Regions from separate parts of the Streptomyces fagopyri genome, predicted to be linked through region 3. Evidence: riboswitches for the same ligand, from Rfam matches in the RefSeq annotation. Region 3 holds a riboswitch; each other region holds the start of a gene.
What was found. Region 3 has a riboswitch for S-adenosylmethionine ahead of thrC (threonine synthase). Riboswitches for the same ligand answer to the same signal wherever they lie in the genome.
Positions count from the first base shown of each region.

Region 1: another riboswitch for S-adenosylmethionine. It lies ahead of GFH48_RS40095 (putative leader peptide); the one in region 3 lies ahead of thrC (threonine synthase).
Region 2: another riboswitch for S-adenosylmethionine. It lies ahead of GFH48_RS39860 (putative leader peptide); the one in region 3 lies ahead of thrC (threonine synthase).

Region 1 is NZ_CP045643.1:2,063,813-2,073,575, reverse strand. It holds gene GFH48_RS08865 (YhgE/Pip domain-containing protein) at 1-1,160, opposite strand, end outside; gene GFH48_RS08860 (maleylpyruvate isomerase N-terminal domain-containing protein) at 1,538-2,332, shown strand; gene GFH48_RS08855 (MarR family winged helix-turn-helix transcriptional regulator) at 2,432-2,959, opposite strand; gene GFH48_RS08850 (YceI family protein) at 3,089-3,604, shown strand; gene GFH48_RS08845 (glutathione S-transferase C-terminal domain-containing protein) at 3,716-4,495, opposite strand; gene GFH48_RS40095 (putative leader peptide) at 4,761-4,835, opposite strand; SAM riboswitch class IV at 4,872-5,018, opposite strand; partial or broken gene GFH48_RS08840 (F420-dependent methylene-tetrahydromethanopterin reductase) at 5,379-5,648, shown strand; partial or broken gene GFH48_RS08835 (RNA polymerase sigma factor) at 5,641-6,678, opposite strand; gene GFH48_RS08830 (CDP-alcohol phosphatidyltransferase family protein) at 7,532-8,296, opposite strand; gene GFH48_RS08825 (zinc-dependent alcohol dehydrogenase) at 8,403-9,383, shown strand; gene GFH48_RS08820 (6-pyruvoyl trahydropterin synthase family protein) at 9,521-9,763, shown strand, end outside.
Region 2 is NZ_CP045643.1:289,805-299,567, reverse strand. It holds gene GFH48_RS01360 (LacI family DNA-binding transcriptional regulator) at 1-634, opposite strand, end outside; gene GFH48_RS40035 (SbtR family transcriptional regulator) at 802-1,377, opposite strand; gene GFH48_RS01355 (dipeptide ABC transporter ATP-binding protein) at 1,663-3,351, opposite strand; gene GFH48_RS01350 (ABC transporter permease) at 3,333-4,265, opposite strand; gene GFH48_RS01345 (ABC transporter permease) at 4,262-5,221, opposite strand; gene GFH48_RS01340 (ABC transporter substrate-binding protein) at 5,225-6,844, opposite strand; gene GFH48_RS39860 (putative leader peptide) at 7,064-7,180, opposite strand; SAM riboswitch class IV at 7,215-7,329, opposite strand; partial or broken gene GFH48_RS01335 (DUF1684 domain-containing protein) at 7,418-7,574, opposite strand; SAM riboswitch class IV at 7,753-7,861, shown strand; gene GFH48_RS01330 (amino acid ABC transporter permease) at 8,179-9,159, shown strand; gene GFH48_RS01325 (amino acid ABC transporter ATP-binding protein) at 9,156-9,763, shown strand, end outside.
Region 3 is NZ_CP045643.1:5,146,254-5,156,016, forward strand. It holds gene GFH48_RS22210 (ABC transporter substrate-binding protein) at 1-308, shown strand, start outside; gene GFH48_RS22215 (DUF3263 domain-containing protein) at 372-599, shown strand; gene otsB (trehalose-phosphatase) at 655-1,530, shown strand; gene GFH48_RS22225 (alpha,alpha-trehalose-phosphate synthase (UDP-forming)) at 1,556-2,968, opposite strand; gene GFH48_RS22230 (glucosyl-3-phosphoglycerate synthase) at 3,095-4,039, opposite strand; SAM riboswitch class I at 4,207-4,363, shown strand; gene thrC (threonine synthase) at 4,381-5,700, shown strand; gene GFH48_RS22240 (MoaD/ThiS family protein) at 5,828-6,103, shown strand; gene GFH48_RS22245 (cold-shock protein) at 6,558-6,764, shown strand; gene groL (chaperonin GroEL) at 7,258-8,880, shown strand; gene GFH48_RS22255 (NADH:flavin oxidoreductase) at 9,110-9,763, shown strand, end outside.

The DNA of each region.
Region 1 (9,763 bases), 3.1 Mb from region 3:
GCGCGCGCGTCGAAGAAGAGGATGGAGCGGACGCCACCGCCGAGCTGGCGCATCGGTTCGAAGACGCTCAGGAAACGGTAGAAGCCCGGGACGGCCTGCAGCGGGACGGTCGATCCGGACGAGGGGAGGCCGAGCACGATGAACACGAACATGGACACGAGCTGGCCGATCCCCCCGAAGGCCGCGTTGATGGCCTGGACGCCCAGGCCGACCGCGACGTTCGCGCAGTAGGAGTAGATCCACAGCAGTGGCAGGTGGGAGGCGTCCATGCCGAGGATCGCGATGGCGGCGACCATCACCAGCGTGGTGGTCAGCACGGAGATGCCCGCGGTCATGCCCATCTTCAGCAGCAGCGTCTGGGTACGGCTGATCGGCACGGTGGGGCGGCGGGTGTGCCAGGGGCCGATCTCGGTGTCGGCGTAACCGAGCGCGGTGTCCACGCCGTTGTTGATGACGTTCGCTCCCAGGAACCCGGCCAGGACCAGCAGCAGCGTGTAGTAGAAGGCGGTCAGGCCCAGGCCGCTGTGCTCACCGATGGGGTGGCCGACCTCGGTGGTGACCGTCACCGGGTCGGCCAGCAGCAGACGGGTCGTGGAGTCGGCGTCCGCGGCCGCGGGGGAGGCCGTGAGCCGCTTGCCGACGGTGAGCGAGGCCTGCTGGGCGGTCTGCTGGGCGATCCGGCTCGCCAGTGAGGAGCCGAGGCTGCCCAGACCCGGGTTGGTGAGGACCGTCAGTTTCGGCCGGGCCGTCGCGTCCGAGGTGGTGAGCGCGGTGACGGAGGCCGTGAAGTCGGCGGGGACGACCAGCGCGCCGAAGATCTTTCCGGCGGTGAGTCTGTCCTGGAGCTGGGCGCGGGTGAGCCGTTGCCAGCGGGCCTTGCCTGAGGTGTCGGCGACGATCGCGCGGGTGAGCTGTGCTCCCAGGTTCGTCGTCTGTCCGGGCATCGGTCTGCCCTGGTCGGTGTCGACGATACCGATGGGCAGGTCGCGCAGGGCGCCGTTCGGATTGAGGATGCCGCCCATGTAGAGGAGGGCCAGCAGCAGTGAGAGCAGCCCGCTCAGCACGGTCGGCAGCAGCCACAGCCTGGGGCGCCGCAGGAGGGCCGCCGCACCGGCCGGGGCAGGGGCGTGGTCGGGAGCGGGCGTGCCGTCGGCGGCCATGGTCCTCCGTGGTTGGGGGTCGGGCGCGGGCGGGACGGGGCGGGCGGGACGCGCCCGCCAGGCCAGGATGCGGGGTGCGGCGCCACCGTGTTCAGCGACTCGCCGGGTGCGGGACCGGGGCGAGCGGAGGGCGCCCGCGCCCCGGCGGTCGTATCCGCGGTCGTCGTACCGGTCGTACCGGTCGTATCCGCGGTCGTCGTCGTACTCGTCGTACTCGTCGTACTCGTCGTACTCGTCGTGCGAGCGCGCCATCACGCGGCCCGCGGACGACCATCCCCATGGCCGATCGCCGCCCCTGTCACCCCCCACCCCCTTGGACACCGTGACCGTCCTGGGTACGGTTCCCGCACCATCCCACCCCTCCCCGGAGCCGAGACATGACAGACCGTGCCGACCAGACCATCGCCGCGCTGCGCGGCGGACACGACTACCTGACCTCCGTGGTGCACGGGCTCGCCACCGCCGACCTCACCCGGCGCTCGGGCGCGTCGGAGTGGGACGTGTCCCAGGTCCTCAGCCACCTGGGCAGCGGCGCGGAGATCGGCCGCGCGACCCTGGAGGGCGCGCTGAACGGCACCGGACCGCGGGACGGCGATTTCAACAAGTCCGTGTGGGCGCGCTGGGACGCGATGTCCCCGGCCGAGCGCGCCGAGGGATTCGTGCACGCCGACGAGCGGCTCGTACGCGCTTACGAGGCGCTGGACGCGCGGGCCCGTGAGGAACTCCGCGTGGACCTCGGCTTCATGCCGGCACCCGTGGACGTCGCGACGCTGGCGGGCCTGCGGCTCAGCGAGTTCACCCACCACACCTGGGACGTCGAGGTCGCCTTCGACCCGACGGCGGTGCTGCTGCCGGTGGCGACCGAGCCGCTCCTCACCCAGGCCGGCCTCCTCATAGGGTTCCTCGGCAAGGCGGACGCCCTGGGCGGCCGCCACGCCCGTATCGCCGTGCGGACGGTCTCTCCGACGCGTTCGTTCGGGCTCGACCTGGGTGACTCGGTCGCGCTCGTCGACGAGCCCGCCGAGCCCGACGCCGTACTGAGCGCCCCGGCCGAGTGGTGGCTGCGTCTCGTCTCCGGCCGCCACGCCCCCGCCCACACCCCGGCCGAGGTGAACCTGAAGGGGGACGCCCTCACGCTGGACGACCTGCGACGCGTCTTTCCCGGCTTCTGACCCGCGAGGCCGTCCGGGGGAGGCTTCGCGCGCTTCCGGGCCGTGGCGCGGGCGGGTGCGCCGTGTCACGGCCCTGCAGCCGGTCCCCGGGGCCGTCGCTCACGGTCCTGCCGGGCCGCCCGCCGCACGTGAACCGTCATGGGGGGCCTCTGGGGGCGGCAGCAAGTCGTGCAGCTGCTCGTACCGCTGCGCGCAGGCCGTTCGGGCGATGGCCTGCGAGACGGCGTCGGCCAGCGGGCGCGAGGACTCGCTCAGCAGCGTGCGCGCCTTGTCCGTGAGCGCCACCTCGATACCCCGTTTGTCCCCGCACGCCGAGCGCCGCGTGATCAGGCCCGCGTGCTGCAGACAGGCCACCTGATAGGTCAGCCGTGTCTTGGGGCGGCCCAGCAGTTCGGCGATCTGTGTCATGCGCAGGCTGGAGCCGGGCTGGTCGGCCAGCAGGCACAGCACCAGGAACTCGTCGTGCGAGACACCGAGGGCGTCCTTGACGTGAGCGCGCAACTGCTGCTCGATCGCCCCGGCCGCCGCCAACAGCCGCATCCAGGACCGCAGTTCGCTCGGCAGCAGGCCGTCGTCGGCCGCCTGCTCGTGTTCGGGCAGGTCAGCGGGGGCGAGGAAGTCGGCCATGGTGTCACAGTCTACCGGTTGTCCAAATTTGAAGAACGGGCTAGCCTGTGATCGTCCAAATTTGGATGACTCCTGGTTGTCCCACGGCCCGTGCGCCACCTCTCATCGTTAACCGTCTGGAGAACTCTCATGACCGTCGCCGTCGAAACCGGCCTGTGGCAGCTCGACCCCGCCCGCACCAGCGTCGTCATCCGGCACAAGACGATGTGGGGACTGGTGACGGTGAAGGGCGTCTTCGCCGCTGTCGCCGGGGAGGGCGAGGTGCGGTCCGACGGGACCGCCCACGGCACCGTCACCCTGGACGTGGCGTCCCTCGACACCAAGAACGGCAAGCGGGACAAGCACCTGCGCTCGGCCGACCTCTTCGACGCGGAACGGCACCCCACGATCACCTTCGCGGTGGACGACGCGGTGGTCGCCCAGGACGACACCGTCGCGGTGACCGGGCAGTTGACCGTGCGCGGCGTCACCAGGCCGCAGCCCGTCGTCGCCCGTGTCACCGCGGCGAGTGCCGAAGACGTCACCCTCGTCGCGGAGTTCACCGTGGACCGCGACCAGTTCGACATGGGCTGGAACCAGATGGGCATGCTCCGCGGCCTGACCACTGTCGTCAGCACCCTCGTCTTCACCCGCGTCAAGGGCTGAGCCGGCGGATCACCGCCCGCCGTCCGTGCGGCGGCGGGCAGTGGCCGTCCCGGGTCCGCGTTCTGCCGGGCAGGCGGACGACGGCGTCCGGCGAGAGAGTCTGACGAGCCGTCAGACCAGTTGCGTCGCCTCACGGAAGACCGGATGGGCGCCCAGTCGGCGGACGTAGTCCCGCAGACGGCCGTACGGGGAGAGCGCGTCCTCCGCGCCGAGGCGCGTGAGGGCCACCCACAGGTCGACGTCCGCGGCCGTCAACTCGCCACCCAGCACATGTGTCCGCGCGGCGAGCCGCTGATCCAGCGAACCGAGCGCGGCCGACCGTGCCGTCGGCGGGGCGTCCGGGGTGAGGCCGCGGTCCAGGAAGGCGCGGAACGTGTCGATGTCCGCGGCGAGGGACGGCGGATGCAGCCGGGGGAGCCCGGCGGCGTCGCGGCAGCCCGGAAGTTCACCGAGGTCGCGCAGGATGTCGGGGGTGTGGTTGCTGACGATGCGTCCGCTCCAGCGGTCGCACAGTGCCGGCGCGGTGAGCGGACCGTCGTAGTGGTGCCAGGTGGCCTCGTACGCCGCCCGCAGCGCGACGCGGGCGTCCGGTGTCCCGGAGGGCCCCGTCAGCAGCGTGGTGGTGACCGAGTCACGCAGTCCCAGCAGCCCGAGGGTGATCGAGACGCGCAGCGAGCGCGGACAGCCCTCGGAGAGGTACAGCTGATAGCGGTGCGGCGCGGGATAGAAGCCGCCGGCCGGACCGACACCGATGCGGCTGCGGATGCGGTGTCCACGCGAGGGTGCGGCGGCCCGGGGGGACGCGGCGGCGACCGCCCCCGTGGCGGGTGAGGCCGGGGCGCGGCGGGTGGAGGCGGGGGCGGCCGGACTGAGCGAGGCTGTCTCGGGCATGACTCTCCAGGGGGACGACGAAGCCCTGCCACCCGGGGCGGCAGCGGCGGGACGGGGTGACTGCGCTGACGTACCGTCCGGACCGCGGACCAGGGCGTGTCACGAAAGCCGCGGATGCCTCACGACTCCTGGTGCGCCCTCTCCCCGCACCGGGCGGAACCCCGGTCACGTCCGGTACACGGACTTCCGTCCGGCACGCCGAGAGCACGCACCGGACTCCGCGAGGCCCGCCCTCCGGGCGGCCGACGGGACTCTCCCCACCCGCCTAGCAGGCGCTGGAGACCCGCTGCAGATCGATGTGCAGGCGCCTGGTGAGACCGCTCGTGCCCTTTCCGGTCATTCCTGTCGCTCCCGTGTCCGGGGCTCGCGAGAGGCGAGACCACGCTTGCCCCACCGCTCCGGCGGGACCCGGTCGTCACCCGGGGCACCCCGTCGCGGTGGAAGGGTTGCCTGTCAGCGGGCCGGGGCCGATCAACCGCGACGCACGGAGGGAACCGGGCGAAGGGCGCTGACAATCGTGACCGTCCCCGTCAGTCTCGGTCCGCTCCGTGGGCTCGTCAAGAAGGCACCCGCGCGGTCTCACCACGTGGTCGTCCGGGCTTCCGAGCGTCGACACCCGTTCCTGGCCGTGCCTGACCCACGCCGGATCGGACCGGAGCAACTCCGGTGAGCACGAGGCCCCATGGGCCGGAACGGTGACGGTGACCGCGATGCACGCGGGCCAGGGGAAGACCGCCTCCCGCTCCCGTGGCCGAGCCGAGGCCGGCCGGGCCGCTGGATCGTCTCGGCGATCGTGCTGGCCCTGGTCGCCCAGATCGTCCACGGCCTGGCGACCCACCCGTTCTTCGAGTGGGACAGGTTCCAGTACTGGTTCCCGCGTCCCGACCGGCAGGCGTTCGCCGGCTCCCCGGCCACCGCCGCCGAGACGATCAACGACTTCGTGCAGGCCGACGCCTCCGACGGCTTCATCCTCGTCCCGCACATCACCCCCGGCGGCCTCGACGCCTTCGCCGACACCGTGGTCCCGCTGCTCCAGGAGCGCGGTGTGTTCCGTACGGAGTACGAGGGCACCACCCTCCACGACCACCTGGGCCTCGCCCACCCCGACACCGCGGGCACCCGGGGACGGCCGGGTCCGCCGGTGATCAGCTGACGTCGAGGTAGTCCCGGAGGGCCTCGGAGCGTGAGGGGTGACGCAGCTTGGACATCGTCTTGGACTCGATCTGGCGGATGCGCTCGCGTGTCACCCCGTACACCTGCCCTATCTCCTCCAGCGTGCGGGACTGGCCGTCCATGAGGCCGTAGCGCAGCGAGATGATTCCGGCCTCACGCGCGGTCATGTTCGCCAGGACGGCCTGGATGGCGTCCTTGAGGAGCAGGAAGGTGACCATGTCCGCCGGCGAGATGGTCTCGCTGTCCTCCAGTACGTCACCCAGTTCGGTACCGCCCTCCTCGCCGAGGGGGGTGTGGAGGGAGACCGGCTCCTTGGTGTAGTTCTCGATCTCGGTGATCTTCTCCACGGGCACGTCCAGCTTCCTCGCGAGTTCCTCCTGGGTCGGATCGGCCCCCGTGTCCTGGATGAACTCCCTGCGGACCTTGGCCATCCTGTTGATGACCTCGACCATGTGGACCGGAATGCGGATGGTCCGGCTCTGGTCCGCCAGAGCACGTGAGATCGCCTGCCGGATCCACCAGGTCGCGTAGGTCGAGAACTTGAACCCCCTGGCGTAGTCGAACTTCTCCACCGCGCGGATGAGACCCGTGTTGCCCTCCTGCACCAGGTCCAGGAAGAGCATCCCGCGCCTGCTGTAACGCTTGGCGATGGAGACGACCAGACGCAGGTTCGCCTCCACGAGATGGGACTTCGCCCGGTGCCCGTCAGCGGCCAGGATCTCCAGCTCCCGCCGGAACCCCGGGTCGATGCCCGGCTCCTCCAGGAGCCTGCGCTCGGCGAACAGGCCCGCCTCGATGCGCTTCGCCAGGTCCACCTCCTGCGCGGCGCCGAGCAGGGGGACCCGGGCGATCTGCTTGAGGTAGTCACGTACCTGATCGACCGAGGCACCGGAGGAGGTGAGCCGGGGACCGGGGGCGTCGTCGTCCTCCTCCGTGTGCGCCACGGGCCGGGGCGGCTCCTCGTCCCACGCCTGGGAGTCCGTCTCCATGGCCCTCAACTCCTGTCCGGAAGCGGTCGGAGGAACTGCCCGGCGCGGGGCTGCGGCTGGGCCGTCACCCGTTCGGGATGGCCGCGGCGATCACGCCGCCGAGGCGACCGCCTTCGGGGCCCGTGTCGACTGGCCCGTGCAGGAGGGCGAGCAGGTGGCGCACGTCGTCGTGGTGCAGACCGTGGCCGGCTCGCCGAGGACAGGGAGCGTCGTGGCGGGCCGACCGGAATTCCCGTACCCCGGTCCGACGTGATGGAGCGTCCCGGAGTGCCGGAGGACGATCGCGCGCTGCGCGAGGAGGTCCGGGCGTACCCCGAAGGTCGTGGACAGGACGTCGGCGAGGGACTTGCCCTTGAAGTGTACGTCGGGGGCGTCGCGGTTGTACTGCGCTCCGTGACAGACCCGGCACGCCGCGCGGCGCCCGGCGGATCGCGCCGGGCGGCGGCCCGCACGGCGGGCACGCGTCCTTCCGGAGTGACGCCGTCGGTGGACGCGAGGAGCGCGCGCGGGCGGTGAACGCGACGCGTGCACCCGAGGAGTGGACCCGTGTGGCGGACGCGAGGAGTGCACGCGTGCGGTGGACGCGCCCCGATGCGTGCGGGGGCGCCGGCGGCCCGGTCCGGCGGTACGAAGGTCCGGCCCGGTACGCAACTCGGGAGAGTGCGGGGCCGGGTGCGGCCCTGTTCGGAGCCGTGGGCCCACAAGTGGGGGACGGCCTCCGGCGCGTTCGCCCTCACGGGAGTGATCCTCCGGCGACGCCGGTCCCGTGGGACGGCTCTCCGCCGTACCGCTCGCGTACCTGTCGTGTGGGACGGCTCACCGCGCTACCGGTAGCGCGGGGACGGCCCCCGGCCGTCCGTCCCGGTCCTTCCGCTCAGCCGACCTCGGCGAGCTCGCGGACGCTCCGCGGACGCTCCGGCGTGTGCTGGTGACGGTGGCGGCACAGCCACACGATGTCGCGGCCGAACGACCAGACCAGCAGCCCGAGCGCCAGCAGCACCGCGGCCGTGTCCCCCTCCCGGGGCAGGATTCCGGCCCCGGCGACCAGCAGCACGATGCCCTGAAGGGCCGCCACGGTCTTGCGGGCCATGCTGTGCGGCAGTGCCGCGTTCAGCCAGGGGAGGACCCGGGCGGCGGCCACGAACACGTACCGCATGGTGCCGATCAGCAGCACCCAGGGGCCGAGCGACATCGAGACGTACACGCTGAGCACGAGGATCAGGAAGGCGTCGACCTCCATGTCGAAACGGGCGCCGAGGGCGGTCGAGGTGCCGGTGCGGCGCGCGACCTTGCCGTCGACCCCGTCGAGGATCAGGGCGACCGCCGTGAGACCGACGAGCAGGGAGACCGGGGGCGAGCTCTGGAAGGAGTCCGCGACCAGCGCGGTGACGCCGCCGACCAGGATCGCGCGGCCGAGGGTCACCCGATTGGCCGGTCCGAAGGAGCGGGGGCGTGAGCGGCGCAGGGCGCGGGTCAGGACCGCCCAGGTGGCGATCGCGAAGGCCAGGCCGGTCAGCCAGCCCGCGGGCCCCATCCCGATCGCCGTGCCCAGCAGAGCCAGCACCAGGAGCTGCACACCCGCTCCCACCGTGGTCTCCTGAGCCAGGAGCCTCGCGTCGTACGTGTTGTTCAGGGCCACCGCACATCCTCCGGCCATATGACAGAGTCGATCAACGCCGCGTACTGAGCGCGGCTTGTCACCGCTCCGTACGTGAAGATCTGCTCGATCGTTCAGGGGGACGCTCATGGAACTCACAGCTCGCGCCTTCTGGCTGGGCTCGCCCGGCCACGGCGAGATACGCGAGGTGGCCCTGCCGGCGCCCGCGAAGGACGAGGTGCTGGTGCGCACGCTCTACTCCGGAGTCAGCCGGGGCACCGAGTCCCTCGTCTTCCGCGGCGGCGTGCCGGAAAGTCAGCATGCTTCGATGCGTGCACCGTTCCAGGACGGCGATTTCCCCGCACCGGTGAAATACGGCTATCTGAGCGTCGGCCAGGTGGAGGAGGGCCCGGCGGGCCTGCTGGGCAGGACCGTGTTCTGCCTGTATCCGCACCAGACCCGCTACGTCGTCCCGGCGAGCGCCGTGACGGTCGTACCGGACTCGGTGCCGGCGGCCCGTGCCGTTCTCGCCGGGACCGTGGAGACCGCGGTGAACGCCCTGTGGGACGCGGCTCCGCTGGTCGGCGACCGGATCGCGGTGGTGGGCGGCGGCATGGTCGGCTGCTCCGTCGCCGCGCTCCTGGCCCGCTTCCCGGGCGTACGGGTCCAGCTCGTCGACGCCGATCCCCAGCGCGCCGGCATCGCCCGCGCCCTGGGCGTCGACTTCGCGCTGCCCGCGGAGGCCGCCGACGAGTGCGACCTCGTCGTGCACGCCAGCGCCACCGAGGCCGGACTCACCCGGGCACTGGAACTCCTCGCCCGCGAGGGGACCGTCCTGGAGATGAGCTGGTACGGCGACCGGCGGGTCAGCCTCCCGCTGGGAGAGGCCTTCCACTCCCGGCGCCTGGTCGTACGCAGCAGCCAGGTGGGTTCCGTTTCGCCGGCTGCCCGGCCCGGCCGCACGTACGCGGACCGGCTCGCGCTCGCCCTCGAACTGCTCGCCGAGCCCGCCTTCGACGCTCTCGTCACCGGAGAGTGCGACTTCACGGAACTGCCCGGCGTGATGGCGAAACTCGCCTCCGGATCGATACCCGGGTTGTGCCATCGCGTCGTCTACGACGGGGTCTGAGCACCGGGCGACCGGCCTGACCTCAGAAGACTGCGAAGAAAGGGGAACAGGCAGCTGAACAAGGAGAACGGGGCAGCCGTACTACACGGCATGGTCCCGGCAGGGGATCAGACGTGCCGCACCTGGAGGGTCGTCCGTTGTTCAGCATCACCGTCCGCGATCACCTGATGATCGCCCACAGCTTCCGTGGCGAGGTCTTCGGGCCCGCGCAGCGCCTGCACGGAGCGACGTTCCTGGTGGACGCCACGTTTCGGCGCGCCGAACTGGACGACGACAACATCGTCGTCGACATCGGTCTGGCCACCCAGGAACTCGGCGCCGTCGTGAGCGTGTTGAACTACCGCAACCTCGACAACGAGCCGGACTTCAAGAACACGAAC
Region 2 (9,763 bases), 4.9 Mb from region 3:
TGATCCGATCGAGCCGGGGATCTCCCCCCGGGACATCCAGGGGCCCCGCGATGACTCCAACGCTGCGCCGACCGGACGCCGCGACGTGTGTCAGAGCGTCGACGACAGCTTGGTCCGACGAAGGAGTCACCAGATCGACGCCGTCGAACGGCGTGTCAGCGCTGACGACTACGGGGATGCCCGCTCCGCGGATCATTTCGAAAGCATCGGCGGCGAGACGGAAAGGAGTCATGACCACAGCAGCGAAACGCTGGTGCACCGCCTCCTGGAGCAACGCCTCCTCCTCGCCGCGCTGCGCTCCGGTGTTGGACACCACCACGTGGTACCCCCGTCCGCGCAGCTTGTCCTGTATCGAGCGGGCCAGGAGCGCGTAGAAAGGGTTGGCGAGGTCCGGCACCACGAGAGCCACCATCATGGATCGACCGGTGCGCAGGCTGCGCGCGACGGGGTTGAGGCGGAAACCAAGGCGATCGATAGCCGAGTGAACCGACTCGCGGGTCTCCGCCGTGACGGGACGCTTGCCACTCAGTACGTACGAGACGGTCGCCGAAGACACCCCGGCTGCCCGCGCCACATCGCTCATGGTCACCCGTTGTGCCATGCAGGCAAACCCCTTCTCGAGCTGCGTCATCATCAGTGCCCTGGTCGACACCGGCTTGTGCCGTAGCCTCCCATGTTCCCGCCCGGCGACCACCGCCTGGTGGCCACGTCTCAAAACCCGATACTGCTGCCGCAGAACGACCGGCTACCCGCGGGCAGGGGCAACTTGCCGTCCACCGACATCAGTTCGCAGCAGAGTACCTACCGCCGCCGCCGTAACGAGCCACTCCTGGAGGGCGCGCTGGGCCGGCCGTGACGCCGTTCGGCACGAGCGGGACCCCGTCGGCTCGTTCGGCGTCTCCTCTGTCCGCTCAAGTCGGCGGGCCCTCGTTCGCCGATTTCGGGTGCGCACAACAGAACCGGCGGATTGGGCAACTGGAGGCGCATGGCACGTCCAGAGGTTTGCGATCTGCGCAGGACACCAGCGTGCGCCCGGGGCCAGGGCACGCGGCGCAGAGCATCGACGGTGACGTCGAGCATCCGCTCGGGGCGGTCCGGGGATGTCGGAAGGTGTCCGTTGATTACGACGCTTCCGTGGACAACCAGGAGCGGGTCCCCGACGTCGATGCTGTCCCGTGCGCCGTCCGCCGACTGGGCCTTCACCAGGAGCTGTGCTCCGGCTGCCTTCATCACGTTGCAGCGGGTGTTGACCGCGGTGCCGTCCTGCGGCTTCGCGCTCATGACGCCGGCGGCCGGCCCGCGGCCGGTGGGCCCGCTCACCCGGTGCAGCCGCAGCCGGCGTAGGAACCTCCGGAAGGGGTCCGGGTCATCGAGCATCTGCGTAACCCGTCCGGGAGGCAGGGTCCTCGGTCGGGTCGAATGGTCGTCTTCGATGCGCCGATCAGCTCAGCGACGGTCGGCCGCGCCTGGCGGTCTTCTGCGGAACGTCACTTGCCTCCGCGGGAGTCCTTGCCACCGCCTCCGCGCCGGTCGGGGAGCGTTCGGGCCCAGTGGCTCGGACGTCGGGTTGGGCGGCGGGTTGAGGACGACCCGTGGCTGGCCGGGCACCGGGGTCGGAGGGGTCGTGAGGTGATGGTGGGAGTGCTCATGCGACGTCGGTCCTCAGCTCGTGGTGGTCTCGGCAGGGGCGGGGATCCGACTGCCGGGAATGGCTGCGAGCAGCTCGCGCGTGTACTCGTGGCGCGGATTGGTGAAGAGCTCCTGCGGCGGGCCCGTCTCGACGATCCGGCCGGCCCGCATCACGGCGACCTCGTGCGCGATCTGCCGTACGACGGCAAGGTCGTGGGAGATGAACAGGTACGCCACGCCCGTGTCGGCCTGCAACTCGGCCAGCAGGGCCAGCACCTGGGCCTGCACGGACACGTCGAGCGCGGAGACCGGCTCGTCGCACACCACCAGGTCGGGGGAGAGGGCGAGGGCGCGGGCGATCGCCACGCGCTGCCGCTGCCCGCCGGACAGCTCCGCCGGTCGGCGTCGCAGGGTCGCGGCCGGGAGCGCCACCCGGTCGAGTAGTTCGCGGGCCCGGGCGAGCCGCGAGGCGCGGTCACCGACCTTGAAGGCGCGCAGCGGCTCGGTGATCACCTCGCCGATGGAGGAGCGCGGGTCGAGAGAGGCGTACGGGTTCTGGTAGACGAGCTGGGCACGTCGGCGCAGCTCTCTGACCTGGGCGCCCTTGGCGGCGGTGACGTCGGTGCCGTCGAACAGGACCTGTCCGGCGGTCGGTTCGGCGAGCCGGAGCACCAGACGGGCGGTGGTGGACTTGCCCGAGCCCGACTCGCCGACCAGGGCGAGGGTCTGCCCCCGGTGGAGGGTGAGGCTGACGTCGTCGACGGCGCGCAGGGTGCGGGGCCCGCCGCCGGTGCGGGGCAGTCCGAACTCTTTGACCAGGTTGCGTACCTCGACCAGGGGCCCTGTCTTCGGCACGGGGATGTGGACTGGGACGCGGGGCCGGGCGGTGGCCAGGCTCGGGGCACTGGCCAGCAGGTGCCGGGTGTAGTCGTCCTGCGGGTCGGCCAGGATGTCACGGGTGGGACCCGTCTCGACGACCTTGCCCTGTGACATCACCACCAACCGCTGTGCCCGGTCGGCGGCGACACCGAGGTCGTGGGTCACGAGCAGGACCGCGGTCCCCGACTCCTCGGTGAGGCGCTGGAGATGGTCGAGGATGACCCGCTGAACGGTGACGTCGAGTGCGCTGGTGGGTTCGTCGGCGATGATCAGCTCGGGGCGGGCGGCGATGGCGATGGCGATCAGAGCGCGTTGCCGCATGCCCCCGGACAGTTCGTGCGGATACTGCCGAGCCCGGACGGCCGCGTCGGGTAGCCCGGCCCGGCTCAGGACGGCAACCGCCTCGGCGGGAGCCGATCGGCGGGTCGCCAGGCCGTGGATGCGCAGCACCTCGGCGACCTGCTCGCCGATCCGCTTGACCGGGTTGAGGGAGACGGCCGGGTCCTGGGGGACCAGCCCTATCCGTGCCCCGCGTACGGTACGCAGTTCTGCTTCCGACAGAGTGGCGAGGTCGTGCCGGCCGAAGCGGACGGTGCCCGCGTCGATGCCGCCGTTGCCCGGCAGGAGCCGGGTGATGGCGTGCGCGGTGGTGCTCTTGCCGGAGCCGGACTCGCCGACCACCGCGGTCACCTGGCCGGGCCATACGTCCAGGTCGACATTCCGCACGGCCGCCACCGTGCCGCCCCGGGTGCGGTACGACACCGACAGCCCGCGTATCTCCAGCAGTGGTGTGGTCACGTCCTCACCGTTCTCGCTCTCGTCAGTCATCGCTGCCGGGACCATTCGCCGTCCAGCGCCCGGGCGATGCGGTTGGTGGCCAGCACGGTCGCGGCGATCGCCAGGCCGGGCAGCGTGGTCAGCCACCAGGCGTTGGCCAGGTAGTTGCGGCCGTCGGAGATCAACGTGCCCCACTCCGGGGCCGGCGGTGGCGCCCCGTAGCCGAGGAAGCTGAGTGCAGACACGGCCAGGATGGAGGAGCCGAAGTCCAGGGTGGCCAGGACGATCACCGGCCCCGCCGCGTTCGGCAGAACATGCCGGCCGAGGACCGAGTACCAGCGGGCCCCGCTCGCCCGAGACGCCTCCACGAACACCGCCTGACGCACCCGCAGCACCTCGGAGCGTGCCACCCGGGCGAACGACGCGACGCTGGCGATGCCGACGGCGACCGCCACCTTCACGGTCCCGTAGCCGAGTGCGGTGACGATCGCCAGGGACATGAACAGCGCGGGAATGGACAGCAGGACGTCCACGAACCGCATCAGCACGTCGTCCACCCAGCGGCCCACGAACCCGGCGACCACTCCGAGCAGCCCGCCGACCACGAACGCCACCAGTACCGCGATCAGCGTCGCCTTCAGGGAGAGCTGGGCGCCGTGCACCACGCGGGAGAAGACGTCACGGCCCAGTTCGTCGGTGCCGAACCAGTGACTGCCGCTCGGGCCGCGGAAGTTCTCCGTCGGCAGCCCCTTCAGCGGGTCCTGCGAGGTGAACAGGCCCGGCGAGAAGGAGGCCAGGACCACGAGTACGACGATCACGACCGACAACAGCAGACCGGGGCGGTGCAGCACGAAGCGCAGCAGCCGCCGTAGGTCCACGTGCCGCTTCTGCTCCGGCCCCGATCTCGCTTCGGGCGGCCGGGCCGGGCCGAGTGCTGTACCGGCCGCGTCGGCTGTGCTGTCGGCAAGGCTCTGACTCATGCGAGGGCCGCCTTTCCGCCCGAGGCCACCACGATCCGCGGGTCCAGCAGCGGGTGGACGAGGTCGACGACCAGGTTCGTCGCCACGAAGATCAGCGCCCCGAACACCACCACCCCCTGGACCAGCGGAATGTCCTGTGCGGTGACCGCCGCGGCGGTGACCCGTCCGAGACCGTCGCGCGAGAACACCGTCTCGACGACCACCGAGCCGGCGATCAACTGCCCGACCAGCAGGCCGACGACCGTCAGCGCGGGTAGCGACGCGTTGCGCAGCGCGTGCCGCAGATGTACGCGCCAACGCCCGGCGCCCTTGGCGCGCGCGGTCTCGACATAGGCCTGGTCCAGCGCGGTGAGCAGACTCTTGGCCAGCACCTGAGCGACCTGCGCGCCGGTAGGGACCGCCAGGGTCAGGGCGGGCAGGACCAGGCCCCGCAGCCCGTCGTTACCGAACGCCGGGAACCAGTGCAGCCGGAACGAGAACGCCTCGACGAGCAGCAGGCCCACCCAGAACGTGGGGACTGACACTCCCAGCGGCGGCAGCGACAGCAGGAGTTGCCGCAGCCAGCGCCGCGCGGTGTATGTCGCCACCACCGCGACCCCTCCGCCGAGGACCACCGCGAGCAGCAGTGCGGCCCCGGTCAGCTGGAGCGTCTGCGGCAGCGCGTCGGCCAGCGTCGAGGTCACCGGTCTGCCGGTGGACACCGAGTCGCCGAAGTCCCCACGCACCGCCCGGCTGAGATACTCCGCGTACTGCACCAGCACCGGCTTGTCGAAGCCGTACTCGTGCCGCAGTACGGCGATCTGTTCCGGGTCGACCTGCCCCGAGTCCATCCCGGCACTGGCCATCGCCGTCACCGGATCGCCCGGCAGGTAGTCGAGCACCAGGAAAGACACCGTGTAGGCCGCCCACAGCACCCCAACCGCTTGCGCGAGCCGCTTGATCACATACCGGCGCACGGTCTAGCCGATCCAGGTGTCGTGCAGCTGGATCCGGCTGGAGGCGTCGAAGTCCAGGTCGTGCACCTTCTTCGACACGCCCAGCTGGGTCTGCAGTTCCACCACCGGCGCGTAGTAGGCGTTCTGCACGATCGACTCCTGGGCCTGGGCCACCAGCTGTTTGCGCTTGGCGGTGTCCGTGGTCGCGGCTTGTGCGGACAGTGCGGCGTCCAGGTCACCGGCCGGTACGCGGTAGAAGTTGGCCAGTTGAGTGGAGAAGGAGCTGCGGAGGATGTCCGGGTCGGCCCGGGTGACGTTGCTCCAGGCCGCGTCGTAGTCGCCCGACTGAAGTGTCGGGGCCAGCTGGGTGACCTGGAGCTGCTTGAGGACGACGTCGATGCCGACGGACTTGAGCTGCTGCTGGATCAGTTCCAGCGCGGGCTGGTTGGTGGCCGCATTGGGGATCCAGTTGATGGTCAGGCCGAGTTTCCTGCTGCCCTTGGTGCGGATACCGTCGCTGCCTGACTTCCAACCGGCCTGGTCGAGCAGCGACTTCGCCCTGGCCGCGTCGAAGGTGAGGTTCGAGGCGAGGCTGGTGTAGTCGGGCGTCGTGTGCGCGAGCACACTGGTCGCGGCCCGGGTGCCGGTCGGGAAAACGGTGTCGGCGATCTGCTTCCGGTCAATGGCGTACCGGATCGCCTGCCGCACTCTGGCGTCCTTGAGAGCTGGACGGGAGTTGTTGAAGGCCAGGCCGAATACCACGCCCGGGTTGGCCCGGCGCTGGAGAGCGACCTGACTGCCCCTGAGCCCTGCCTCGTTGGCCTTGCCGACACTGCTGATGGCGTCCACCTGGCCGGACTGGAGGCTGCCGGCCCGTACGCCCGCCTCCGGCACGACCTTGAAGACCAGCTTGTCGAGGTAGGCCTCGCCCTTCTTGCTCCACAAAGAGGAACCCCAGGCGTATCCGGTGCGCCTGGCGAGGGTGATCGATTGGTTCTGCACGTACTGCTTCAGCACGAACGGTCCGGATCCGACGACTCCGTCGCTGCACCTCTGCTGCGGGGTCTTCTTCACGCTCGCCGACGACTCGATGCCCAGCGAGTGCGTGGAAGTGGCCTGCAGAAATTGGGCGTTGGGTTGCTTGAAGGCCACCTTGACGGTGAGCGGGTCGATCACGGTGGTGCTCTTGACGCCGCTCAGGTAACCCTCGGCCAGTGCTCCCAGGACGCCGAGCTTCGGCACCGCGTCGAAGTTGTCCTTGACCACCTGCGCGGTCAGCTTCGAGCGGTCGCTGAAGGTGACGCCCGAGCGCAGATGGAAGGTGAACGTCGTGGCGTCGGAGCTGACGTCCCAGCTCTTCGCCAGCCACGGCACGATCTTGCCGGTCTCGGGGTCCTGGTCGGTCAGTGAGTCCACGATCTGGCGGACCGAGTAGATGGTCTCGTTGCTGGCGACCTGCTGCGGGTCGACGCAGCCGGCGTCCGAACCCACCGCGAAGGTCAGGGTGCCGCCGGACTTTGCCCGGCCGCTGCCGGAATCGGAGCCTTCGCCGCTGGATCCGCAGGCGGTCAGCAGGACACTGGTGGTGAGGAGGGCGCTCAGCGTGGCCCATCGGGGGGTTCTGAAATCCGGAAGTGCGGTCACAGAAGGCTTCTCCAACTCGTGTCACCAGGCACGGGGTGTCCAGTTGGGCACGGCCGTACATGGGCGTTCGACCCCGGTCGGCGCGACGCCGGCGACGGGGGAGCGCTGCGCGGAGGGGGACGGTCAGGTGGATGCCCCCGATACCGACATCGGTGGCAGGGGGAGGAGGGACGAGAGCCGAGGCCGCCGACGGATGTCAGCCGACCGGAAGAAGGCTCCTCAGACCTGACAGAGACAGCTGGTCGAGCGCTTCAGATCGATGTGGCGCCGACGCGAGAACCGGGAGAACACCGAGACGACGGCGAAGGAGGCTGTCAGGTCACCGCTGTGCCGCATGCTGCCCCTCCCCATCTCCGACCCCGCTCATGGGGCCACGCGCTTGCGTGGATCGCCGATGATCCACGCCGGGCTTTCACCTGGAGCACCCCACCGCGCGGGAGGGTTGCCGGTCAGCAAGCCAGGGCTTGACGCTGACACTCAATGCCGTTGGGGATCGTACGGAGGGCTGTTGTCGTACGTCAATGCCACAGAGCGAGGCCCCGCAAGGCCGGTCGGGCCGGCACCGGGTCCGTCTCAGGAACCGCTCCGCCCAAGGGGGATTCTCTGGCCGGCCTCGATCGCCACCGGCAGCCGGTCCACGGCCGGGGGCAGCGGACAGGTGGCCATGTCCGTGTAGGCGCAGGCAGGTTCGCAGCGCGTTGAAGTCCAGGACAGCCCTTCCGTCGGCCGCCCACCTCGACCTCGCGATGCTATCGACTACCACCACCGGGCTGCTGCCAGGTCCTGGCGGCCGGCGGAGCGGCCATTCGCATCCTGGACCGGACGGCCTACACTGCCCGCTGGCCTTTCCACCTGCTGGACCGGCGTTGACAAATGTCCGGGCCGTTGCCTTAACTACTGGCCAGAACGGTCATGAGCGTCAGCGACAAGCCCTGGCTTGCTGACCGGCAACCCTCCCACCGCGGTGGGGTGCCCCAGGTGACGACCCGGCCGATGAAGTTTCGGTAAGCGCGAGGCCCTCAGGGGCGGAACGGTGACGGTGAGGTCATGTACGCAGTTCCCAGGACGGCCGCACGCCGCTCCCAGGGTTGCGTACCGCCGTACGTGAATCTGCTGGTCGCCGATCGTGCCGTCGATCTGCTCCGCGTGAACAGCGCGCTGTGTACCGCCCCGGGTCGCGCCCTCTGTCGGGGCTGACACTTCTCCGCAGCCCCCGTACTTCCTGACGAACACTGCCGCCGCGGTGTTTTCCGTCGTCCTCCCCGCCCCCGGTGCCTCGCCGGCGCATGCCGCCGTGCCATCCGGGGTGTCGTCCGATCCAGCCGGAGCCCACCGTGAGTGAACCCCCTGGCGCTACCGTCACGCTTCCCGAGACGTCCACCGCCGATGAACCGTCAAAGCCCCTCACCGCTCAGCGAGTTCTGCCGCTGCGGCGCCCCGGACGCTGGATCGCGACCGCGGTCGTACTCGTCCTGGTCGCCCAGTTCGTGCACGGACTGGTCACCAATCCCTTCTACCAGTGGGACCGCTGGAACTATTGGTTTCTACGCCCCACCATCCTCGACGGCCTGGCGATCACCCTCGAAGTCGCCGCCTACAGTGCGGTGTTGGGTCTTGCCGGCGGGATCGTGCTCGCATTGGGCCGCCTCTCGAAGAACCCGGTGCTGCGCGCGGTCAGCTGGACGTACGTCTGGGCGCTGCGCTCCGTCCCGCTCATCGTGGTGCTGATCTTCCTCTACAACTTCAGCGCCCTGTACAAGACGTTGAGCGTCGGCATTCCCTTCGGGCCGGCCTTCTTCTCCTTCGACGAGTCGAGACTCGGCACCGACATGGTCGTGGCCGTCATCGGCCTCAGCCTCAACGAGGCCGCCTACGCGGCCGAGGTGGTCCGCGGCGGCATCCTCTCCGTCGACCAGGGCCAGCACGAAGCGGCCGCGGCACTCGGGCTGCCCAAGAGCTACCAGTTCCGGAGAATCGTCTTCCCGCAGGCGCTGCGCTCGATCGTCCCGAACTACGTCAACCAGCTCATCGGCCTGATCAAGGGCACCTCGCTGGTCTTCTACGTGTCCCTGCTCGACCTGTTCGGCTCCGCGCAGACGATGGGCGCCACCTATCCCGGCGACATCGTGCCGCTGCTGCTGGTTGTCACCGCCTGGTACCTGATCCTGACCAGCGTCGTCTCCGTCATCCAGTTCTACGTCGAGCGGCACTACGCCCGCGGTGCCACCCGCGGCCTGCCGCCGACGCCTCTGCAGACGTTCCGCACCGGCCTATCCGACCTGCGGGACCGCATCCGCCGGGAGGCCGCCGTATGACCGCCGAGACGCTCGAGACCGTGGCGGACGTCGCGGCCGCCACCGTCGAGGTCCACGACGTGCACAAGTGGTACGGCACCCACCGGGTACTGGACGGCATCGACCTGACCGTCCGCCCCGGCGAGGTCACCGTCATCCTGGGCCCCTCCGGCTCCGGCAAGTCCACCCTGCTGCGGGTCATCAACCACCTGGAGAAGCCCGAGATCGGCTACGTCAGTGTCAACGGCGAGCTGATCGGTGTGAAGCGGCAGGGCGAGCGGCTCAAGGAGATCAGCGAGCGGGCCATCCTCGCCCAGCGCGGCCGGATCGGCTTCGTCTTCCAGAACTTCAACCTCTTCCCGCACCTGACCGTACTCGACAACGTGGCCATCGCCCCGGTCGCCACCGGAAGGCTCGGCAGGCCCGAGGCGCGGCAGCTGGCCAAGACGCTCCTCGAACGGGTCGGCCTCGGTGAGCGCGTCGGCGCCTACCCGAGGCAACTGTCCGGCGGCCAGCAGCAGCGCGTGGCCATCGCCCGCGCCCTCGCCCTGCGGCCCGGCGTCATCCTCTTCGACGAGCCCACTTCCGCCCTCGACCCCGAACTGGTCGGTGAGGTCCTCGCCGT
Region 3 (9,763 bases):
TCGGGTCGTTCCTGGACTACGTGTACAGCGAGAAGAACGTGCTCGCCTTCTCCCACGAGTACGACCTGCTGCCGGTGACGACGTCCGCGTCCCAGGCGATGAGCGCCGACACGCACGACAAGGAGTTCGCCCCGTTCCTCGGCGAGCTGCCCACCTCGCAGCTCTATCCGGTCGGCAAGACCTCCTGGGCGTCCGTCAGCGCGGACATCAAGCAGGACATCGGCAAGGCGGTCGGTCCCGGCGGAAGCCCGGCCGGGGTCCTCGGCGCGCTGCAGCGGACGGCGACCATCAGGGACAGCACGGACTGAGGGCGGCGCGGACCGGCGGCGCGGGTGTCGGTGGGCGGGGTTACGGTGCTTTCCATGACGTCCATGGAGGAGCTCGGGGCGCGGGAGCGGGCGGTTCTCGCCCTGGAGCGGCGGGGATTCGCCGGGCCGGGGGCGAAGGAGCGGGCGATAAGGGAGCAGCTCGGGCTGGCGCCCGTGCGGTATTACCAGCTCCTGAACGCCCTTCTCGACGATCCGCGGGCGCTGGCCCACGATCCGATCACGGTGAACCGGCTGCGCCGGATCAGGGCGGGGCGTCGCGAGGACCGCTGACCCGGGGGCGGAGGAAGTCCGGGTGGGTTCGGGGCGGCGCCGATAGGGTCGGCCCATGGGCAGTCATGCGGAATTCCCGGAACACCCCGAGACCACGGACACCGTTCCGACACCGGCGACCACCGCGGGAGCGGAGGGGCTGCAGGCCATCCTCGCGCGGCCCGCCCGCACCGTGATCGCACTCGACTTCGACGGAACCCTCGCCCCCATCGTCCCCGACCCCGAACAGGCCCGTGCCCACCCCGCCGCGGTCCCCGCCCTCGCGGCCCTCGCCCCGAAGGTCGCCTCCGTCGCGGTCGTCACCGGCCGGCCCGCCGGCGTCGCGGTGCGCCACGGCGGCTTCGCGGGCGTCCCGGGCCTCGACCACCTCGTCGTCCTCGGCCACTACGGCGCCGAACGCTGGGACGCCCGCACGGGCACCGTCAGCGCCCCCGCACCGCACCCGGGTGTGGCCTCCGTCCGCGCGGAGCTGCCGGGATTCCTCGACCGGATCGGGGTCTGGCAGGGCACGTGGATCGAGGAGAAGGGCCGCGCCCTCGCCGTCCACACGCGCCGCGCCACGGACCCGCAGGCCGCCTTCGAGTCCCTGCGCGAACCCCTCGCCGACCTCGCCACCCGGCACGGCCTGATCGTCGAACCGGGCCGGATGGTCCTGGAACTGCGCCCGCCGGGCATGGACAAGGGCGTCGCCCTCCTGGAGTACGTCCGCGAGGTCGGCGCCGAAGCCGTCCTCTACGCGGGCGACGACCTCGGCGACCTCCCCGCCTTCGCGGCCGTCGACAAACTCCGCTCGGACGGCGTCCCGGGCCTGCTGGTGTGCAGCGGCAGCCCGGAGGTCACGGAACTCGCGGAACGCGCCGACCTGGTCGTGGACGGTCCGGCCGGAGTCGTCCACCTGCTGAGGTCGCTGGCCGGCCTGATGGACCGGTAGCCCGGCGGGCCGTGGTGCGACGGCCTCACGCCTCCAGCGCGCGCAGCTGCTCCAGGAACCACTGCGCCGGAGGCAGGGCCGTCGCCGCCGCGGCGAGCCGCTTCGTGCGCTCGGCCCGCTCACCGGCCGGCAGGGACAGGGCCTCGTGCAGCGCCCGCGCGGTGCCGACCACGTCGTACGGGTTCACCGCGACCGCGTCCTCGCCCAGCTCCTCGTACGCCCCGGCCTCCCGGGACAGCACCAGCACGCACCCCTCGTCGGAGACGACGGGCACCTCCTTGGCGACGAGGTTCATGCCGTCCCGGATGGGGTTGACGAGGGCGACGTCGGCGAGCCGGTAGGCGGCCAGCGAGCGGGCGAAGTCGTCCTTGACGTGCAGCACGACCGGCGTCCAACCCGGCGTCCCGTACTCGGAGTTGATCTCGTCCGCCAGGGTCCGCACGGCGGCCGTGTAGTCCCGGTAGACCGCCAGGTCCTGGCGGGAGGGGTAGGCGAAGGCCACGTGGACCACCCGCTCGCGCCACTCCGGCCGGTCCTCCAGGAGCTGCCGGTAGGCCAGCAGACCCCGCACGATGTTCTTCGACAGTTCGGTGCGGTCCACCCGCACGATCGCCCGGCGGGCGCGGCCGTCGGGGCCCTCGCCGATCTGCTCGCGCAGCGCGGCCATCCGCTCCGTGACGTCCGCCTCGTGGGAGCGCCCGCGCAGGAAGTCCGCGTCCGCGCCGAGTCCGTGCACACCGACCCGGGTGGTGCCGAGCCCGCCGACGAGCGCCTCGCAGCAGGCGGTGAACGCGTCCGCCCAGCGGTGCGTCAGGAAGCCCAGCCGGTCCGCGCCGAGCATGCCGCGCAGCACCTGCCCGGCGATGTCGTCGGGCAGCATCCGGAAGTAGTCGACCGGCGCCCACGGGGTGTGCGAGAAGTGGCCGATCCGCAGGTCGGGGCGGAGCTCGCGGAGCATGCCCGGGACCAGGGTCAGGTGGTAGTCCTGCACGATCACGACGGCGCCCTCGGCCGCCTCGTCCGCCAGGGCCCGCGCGAACGCGCGGTTGTAGGCCTCGTAGGACGCCCACCGGCGGCGGAACTCCTGGTCGAAGACCGGCTCCAGCGGTGTCTGGTACAGCATGTGGTGGACGAACCACAGCACCGAGTTCGCGATGCCGTTGTACGCGTCCGCGTGCACCGCGGCGTCGATGTCCAGCATCCGCACGCCGTCCTCGCCCACTCCGCGCCGGACCGCCTCGCGGTCGCCTTCGCCGAGCGCCGAGCACACCCACAGGGCCCCCGCGTCCGGCCCGATCGCGGAGAGGCCCGAGACCAGCCCGCCCCCGCCGCGCCGGGCCTGGAGCGAGCCGTCCTCCAGCACCTCGTAGGAGATCGGACCGCGGTTGGACGCGACGAGGATCCGGTGGGTGCCGTGCGATGAAGCCGTCGAAGCCATGCCTCGAAACCTAGCCCGGCACCGAAACGCTCAAACGTTCCCGTCGGCCGTATGCGACGAAGGACACGGACCGCGGGACGGCGGGGCCGGTCGCGCCGCCCGCCGGCCCCTCACCAGGGGCCGGGCTCACGCGGCCCTGCGCTTCACGTACTCGGAGATTTCGGCCATCGGGGGGCGTTCCTCCGTGTCCACCGAGTACGTACGCGGCTCGAAACCGTCCTCGCCCCGCTCGAACTGGGTGAGGGACGGCCGGATGAGATGCCCGCGGGCCAGCCGGAGCTGCGCCGTGCGGTAGATCGCGGCGGACATCCGGCCCAGCGCCTGCCCGTCCTGGTGACGGTGCTTGCGCTCGCCGACGTCGACCTGGGCGAGCGCGTCGAGGCCCACCAGGTGCAGGGCGTCGACGAGCATGCCCAGTTCGACGCCGTAGCCGACGGGGAAGGGCAGCTGTTCCAGCAGCGAGCGGCGGGCCGCGTACTCACCGCCGAGCGGCTGGACGAAGCCGGCCAGCTGGGGCCAGTGCATGTTCAGCAGCGGGCGGGCCATGAGTTCCGTGACGCGACCGCCCTGGCCCGCGGCGCCGGCCAGCGGACGGTCGTACATCCCCTTGACGAGGTCCACGTCCGGCTCGGTGAGCAGCGGACCCACGATCCCGGAGACGAAGTCCGACGAGAACTCCCTCAGGTCCGCGTCGATGAAACAGACGATGTCCCCGCTCGTCACGAGGAGCGACCGCCACAGGACCTCGCCCTTGCCGGGCACGGCCGGGATGCGGGGCAGGATCTCGTCCCGGTGCACGACGCGCGCGCCCGCCGCGGCGGCGACCTCCGACGTGCGGTCGGTCGAACCCGAGTCGACGACGACGATCTCGTCGACGAGGGGCACCTGACGCATCAGGTCGTCGCGGATGACGGCGACGATCTCGCCGACCGTCTCCTCCTCGTTCAGCGCGGGCAGCACGACGCTCACCGTGGAGCCCGAGGCGCGTTTGGCGGACATGATTCCGTGCAGCGGACGATCGGCCACGGACCAGGAGCGTGTGCTCAGCCAGCGCTCGACTTCCTTCAGCACAGTCTGCGGCTCCTCACTGTCTGATCACCCGGTGTCCCCCGGTGTGATCCATCTCGCGGTTCGGACGACTATCTCAACTGTCCTGGCCTTCGGTTACAGTCTTGAACAACGCGGATGACCATCGCATGTCGTAGATCATCCCGAATTGAAGACCAACAACCGAATACCGCTCATCCAGAGGGGCAGAGGGATACGGCCCGATGAAGCCCCGGCAACCCTCCAGCCGGTCTCGTACCGATCATCGCTGATCGCGTCGCGGGGCTCCCGGCTCGGGAAGGTGCCAAATCCGTCTCACGGCGAAGTGCGTCGTGAGGAAGATGAGGAGAAAGGGCCTCGCCTCCATGGCTGCGCAGACTGTTGCAAGCACTCCGGACACCGTGACCTCCGCGAACCCGGCCGATTCCGCGCGATCCGTCGATCTGGGTCCCGCCGCCGCGCTCACCTGCCGCGAGTGCGGCCACCGGGTGCCGCTCGGCCCGGTCTTCGCCTGCGAGGAGTGTTTCGGACCGCTGGAGATCGCCTACGACTTCTCGGCCTACGAAACCGAGGAACTGCGGGCGCGCATCGAGGCGGGCCCCGCGAACATCTGGCGTTACGCGCCGCTGCTCCCCGTCCCGGCCGACGTCGCCGGCAAGCCGAACATCAACCCGGGCTGGACCAGGCTCGTCCAGGCGGACAACCTCGCCCGCGAGCTGGGTGTCGACCCCGGCCGGCTCTTCGTCAAGGACGACTCGGGCAACCCGACGCACTCCTTCAAGGATCGCGTCGTCGCCCAGGCCATCGAGGCGGCCCGTGCCTTCGGCTTCACCACCCTCTCCTGCTCCTCGACCGGCAACCTCGCCGGCGCGGTGGGTGCCGCCGCCGCCCGCGCCGGCTTCCGCTCCTGCGTGTTCATCCCGCACGACCTGGAGCAGGGCAAGGTCGTCATGGCCGCGGTCTACGGCGGCGAGCTCATCGGCATCGAGGGCAACTACGACGACGTGAACCGCTTCTGCTCCGAGCTGATCGGCGACCCGGCCGGTGAGGGCTGGGGCTTCGTCAACGTCAACCTGCGGCCGTACTACGCGGAGGGGTCCAAGACCCTCGCGTACGAGATCTGCGAGCAGCTCGGCTGGCGGCTGCCCGACCAGCTCGTCGTGCCGATCGCCTCGGGCTCCCAGCTGACCAAGGTCGACAAGGGGCTCCAGGAGCTGATCAAGCTCGGTCTCGTCGAGGACAAGCCCTACAAGATCTTCGGTGCGCAGGCCGAGGGCTGTTCGCCGGTGTCCGTCGCCTACAAGGCCGGTCACGACGTCGTACGGCCGCAGAAGCCGAACACCATCGCCAAGTCGCTCGCCATCGGCAACCCCGCGGACGGCCCGTACGTGCTGGACATCGCGCGGCGGACGGGCGGGGCGGTGGAGGACGTGAACGACGAGCAGGTGGTCGACGCGATCAGGCTGCTGGCGCGCACCGAGGGGATCTTCGCCGAGACCGCCGGTGGGGTGACGGTGGGCGTGGCCAAGAAGCTGATCGAGAACGGACTGCTCGACCCGACGCTCACCACGGTCGTGCTGAACACCGGTGACGGCCTCAAGACGCTGGACGCGGTGGCCGGTACGGGACTGACCGCGACCATCCGCCCCAGCCTGGACTCCTTCCGCGAGGCCGGCCTCGCGTAGCCGCCCGGCCGGGGAGGTCGTTCTCCGGCCACGGGCCCGTGGGAAGCCGGGCGCGCTGCTTCGCGCGCCGTGCCCCTGCCGGGGCGCTCCCCAGCCGTACCCCAGAATCCGACCGGGAGGTCATCGCATGAGCGTCAACGTCCGCATCCCCACCATCCTGCGCACCTACACCGGCGGCCGGTCCGAGGTGACCGCCGAGGGAGGGAACCTCGGCGAGGTGATCTCCGACCTGGAGAAGAACCACACGGGCATCGCCGCGCGCGTGCTGGACGACGAGGGCAAGCTGCGCCGGTTCGTCAACGTGTACGTCAACGACGACGACGTCCGCTTCGAGCAGGGCCTGGAGACGGCGACGCCGGACGGCGCCGGCGTGTCGATCATCCCGGCCGTCGCCGGAGGCTGACGGGCGGTTACCCACGGTGAGATCATTACCGTGGGTAATGCCAATCACCGAGAGTTCATCGAATTGCCCCCTCCGCGAGAGAAGCGGAGGGGGCAATTCTGTATGGTTGAGCACGGTACAGTTGGGGAACCGGCTTCGTTTTCCATGCCGGGTGCATATGAGTTCACGTCCGGCCTGCGGCAAGAAGTAGCCAAAATGCCCGGCGTTTTTGAGCCTTATGCGGCCTTTATAGGGCCCGAGTTGCCCTAAATATTCGCGAATTCTCCCTATATTCCCGATCGGCCGTGCCCAGAATTCTCGTCCGATTGACCTGTTGCAGACGGCAGTTGGACAGATACATTCAGCCGCGGTCGACGCGTTCCGGCGCACACCCCCAATCCGTTGGGGGGTGGAGGTCTGACCCGGGCCCGCGAAGTGCGGTCCTGTGCAAGGGCCAGTAATAGGGGAGTTAGGCATGGCTCAGGGCACCGTCAAGTGGTTCAACGCGGAGAAGGGGTACGGCTTCATCGCGGTCGACGGTGGTGCGGATGTTTTCGTCCACTACAGCGCGATTCAGATGGACGGCTACCGCACCCTGGAAGAGGGTCAGCGGGTCGATTTCGAGATCTCGCAGGGCCAGAAGGGGCCGCAGGCGGACATGGTCCGGCTCGCGACCGGCTGAAGCACGCGCCGACTGACTGTTCGACGTGACGAAGGGCTCGTATCCCTCTGGGGTGCGAGCCCTTCGGTATGCCCGTGGGCCGGTCGGGGGCCCGCCCGTGAGCCCTCCGCGGCCGGTCCGTGAACCCTCCGGAGCCGGTCCGGGAGTCCTGCGGGGGCTGTGCCTGGCCTCTCCCGGGACATCCGCGCGACCTCTTCGGGGCGCTCGCGCGACCCCCTCCGGGGGGCGGTCCCGGCTCCCGTGTTCACCTGGGGATCCACCCGAGTCGCTTGCACTCGGCAGGGGCGAGTGCTAATCATTGCGTTAGCACTCTGAAGGTGAGAGTGATAACGAAGGACCGGGTCGGTGAGGCCCGCAGGCCAGGTGGTGCAAGGAACCACGGGGCAGGCAGGCCGTCCGTCGCGGGCGCCAGCGCGGTCCGGAGCACCTCCCCCAGCGCTCGACTCCGCTCGGGCAGGGGGGACCCCCATCCGTCCTGGGAGGACCACTTCACATGGCCAAGATCATCGCGTTCGACGAGGAGGCACGGCGCGGTCTCGAGCGCGGGATGAACCAGCTCGCCGACGCCGTCAAGGTCACCCTTGGCCCCAAGGGCCGCAACGTCGTCCTCGAGAAGAAGTGGGGCGCCCCCACGATCACCAACGATGGTGTTTCCATCGCCAAGGAGATCGAGCTCGAGGACCCGTACGAGAAGATCGGCGCCGAGCTGGTCAAGGAAGTCGCCAAGAAGACGGACGACGTCGCCGGTGACGGCACGACCACCGCGACCGTTCTCGCCCAGGCGCTCGTCCGTGAGGGCCTGCGCAACGTGGCCGCCGGCGCCAACCCGATGGCCCTCAAGCGCGGTATCGAGAAGGCCGTCGAGGCCGTCTCCGGTGCCCTGCTCGAGCAGGCCAAGGATGTCGAGACCAAGGAGCAGATCGCTTCCACGGCCTCCATCTCCGCCGCCGACACCCAGATCGGCGAGCTCATCGCCGAGGCGATGGACAAGGTCGGCAAGGAAGGCGTCATCACCGTCGAGGAGTCCCAGACCTTCGGTCTGGAGCTCGAGCTCACCGAGGGTATGCGCTTCGACAAGGGCTACATCTCGGCGTACTTCGCCACCGACATGGAGCGGATGGAGGCGTCGCTCGACGACCCCTACATCCTCATCGCCAACTCCAAGATCGGCAACGTCAAGGACCTGCTCCCGCTCCTGGAGAAGGTCATGCAGTCGGGCAAGCCGCTGCTGATCATCGCCGAGGACGTCGAGGGCGAGGCCCTGTCGACCCTGGTCGTCAACAAGATCCGTGGCACCTTCAAGTCCGTCGCCGTCAAGGCGCCGGGCTTCGGTGACCGCCGCAAGGCCATGCTCGGCGACATCGCCATCCTCACGGGCGGCGAGGTCATCTCCGAGGAGGTCGGCCTCAAGCTGGAGAACGCGGGCATCGACCTGCTCGGCCGCGCCCGCAAGGTCGTCATCACCAAGGACGAGACCACGATCGTCGACGGCGCCGGCTCCGCCGACCAGGTCGCCGGCCGGGTCAACCAGATCCGCGCCGAGATCGAGAACTCGGACTCGGACTACGACCGCGAGAAGCTCCAGGAGCGCCTGGCGAAGCTGGCCGGCGGCGTGGCCGTCATCAAGGCCGGTGCCGCCACCGAGGTCGAGCTCAAGGAGCGCAAGCACCGCATCGAGGACGCCGTTCGCAACGCGAAGGCGGCCGTCGAGGAGGGCATCGTCGCCGGTGGTGGCGTGGCCCTGCTCCAGGCTTCCTCGGTCTTCGAGAAGCTCGAACTCACGGGTGACGAGGCGACCGGCGCCAACGCCGTGAAGCTCGCCCTGGAGGCCCCGCTCAAGCAGATCGCCGTCAACGGTGGTCTCGAGGGTGGCGTCATCGTCGAGAAGGTGCGCAACCTGCCCGTCGGCCACGGCCTCAACGCCGCGACCGGTGAGTACGTCGACATGATCGCCGAAGGCATCATCGACCCGGCGAAGGTGACCCGTTCCGCGCTGCAGAACGCCGCCTCCATCGCCGCGCTGTTCCTCACCACCGAGGCCGTCATCGCCGACAAGCCGGAGAAGGCCTCCGCGGCCGCTCCGGGCGGCATGCCGGGCGGTGACATGGACTTCTGATCCGCTCCGGCTGATCACTGTCCTGACGTTCCGAGGGCGGTACCCCTGTTCCCAGGGGTGCCGCCCTCGGGCGTGTCCGGGGTCACAGAAGGGTCCCGGTGGGTGCCGGAATGCGGCGCCGGGCCCGGCCGTTGAGGGGACGGGTGGTTGATGCGCATGCACATACCGTGCGGAATGCGTGTCAGTCGCCCGTCTGCTGACCGACCGACCTCTCCGAGGAGTCCCGTACGTGACTGCCAACGCCGCCTCCCGCGCCGCCGAGATCCTCTCCCGCCCCGTCGCCCTGAACGGCCTGACCGTCCCGAACCGGATCGTGATGGCACCGATGACCCGGCAGTTCTCGCCGGGCGGCGTGCCGGGCGAGAACGTCGTCGGGTACTACGCCCGCCGTGCCGCCGCGGGCGTCGGCCTCATCGTCACCGAGGGCACCTACGTCGGCCACGAGTCGGCCGGGCAGAGCGACCGCGTCCCGCGCTTCCACGGCGAGGAGCAGCTCGCGGGCTGGACGAAGGTCGCGGACGCGGTGCACGCGGCGGGCGGCACGATCGTGCCCCAGCTGTGGCACATCGGCATGGTGCGTGAGGCGGGCCAGCCGCCGTTCGCCGACGCCCCGCCGGTCGGGCCGTCCGGTCTGACCGCCGAGGGCGCCGAGGTCACCGGCAGGGCCATGACCCAGCGGGACCTGGACGACGTCATCGAGGCGTTCGCGAAGGCGGCGGCCGACGCCGAGCGCATCGGCTTCGACGGCGTCGAGCTGCACGGCGCGCACGGCTACCTGCTCGACCAGTTCCTGTGGTCGGGCACCAACCGCCGCACCGACGCGTACGGCGGCGACCCCGTGGCACGGGCCAGGTTCTCGGCGGAGATCGCGGCCGCCGTCCGC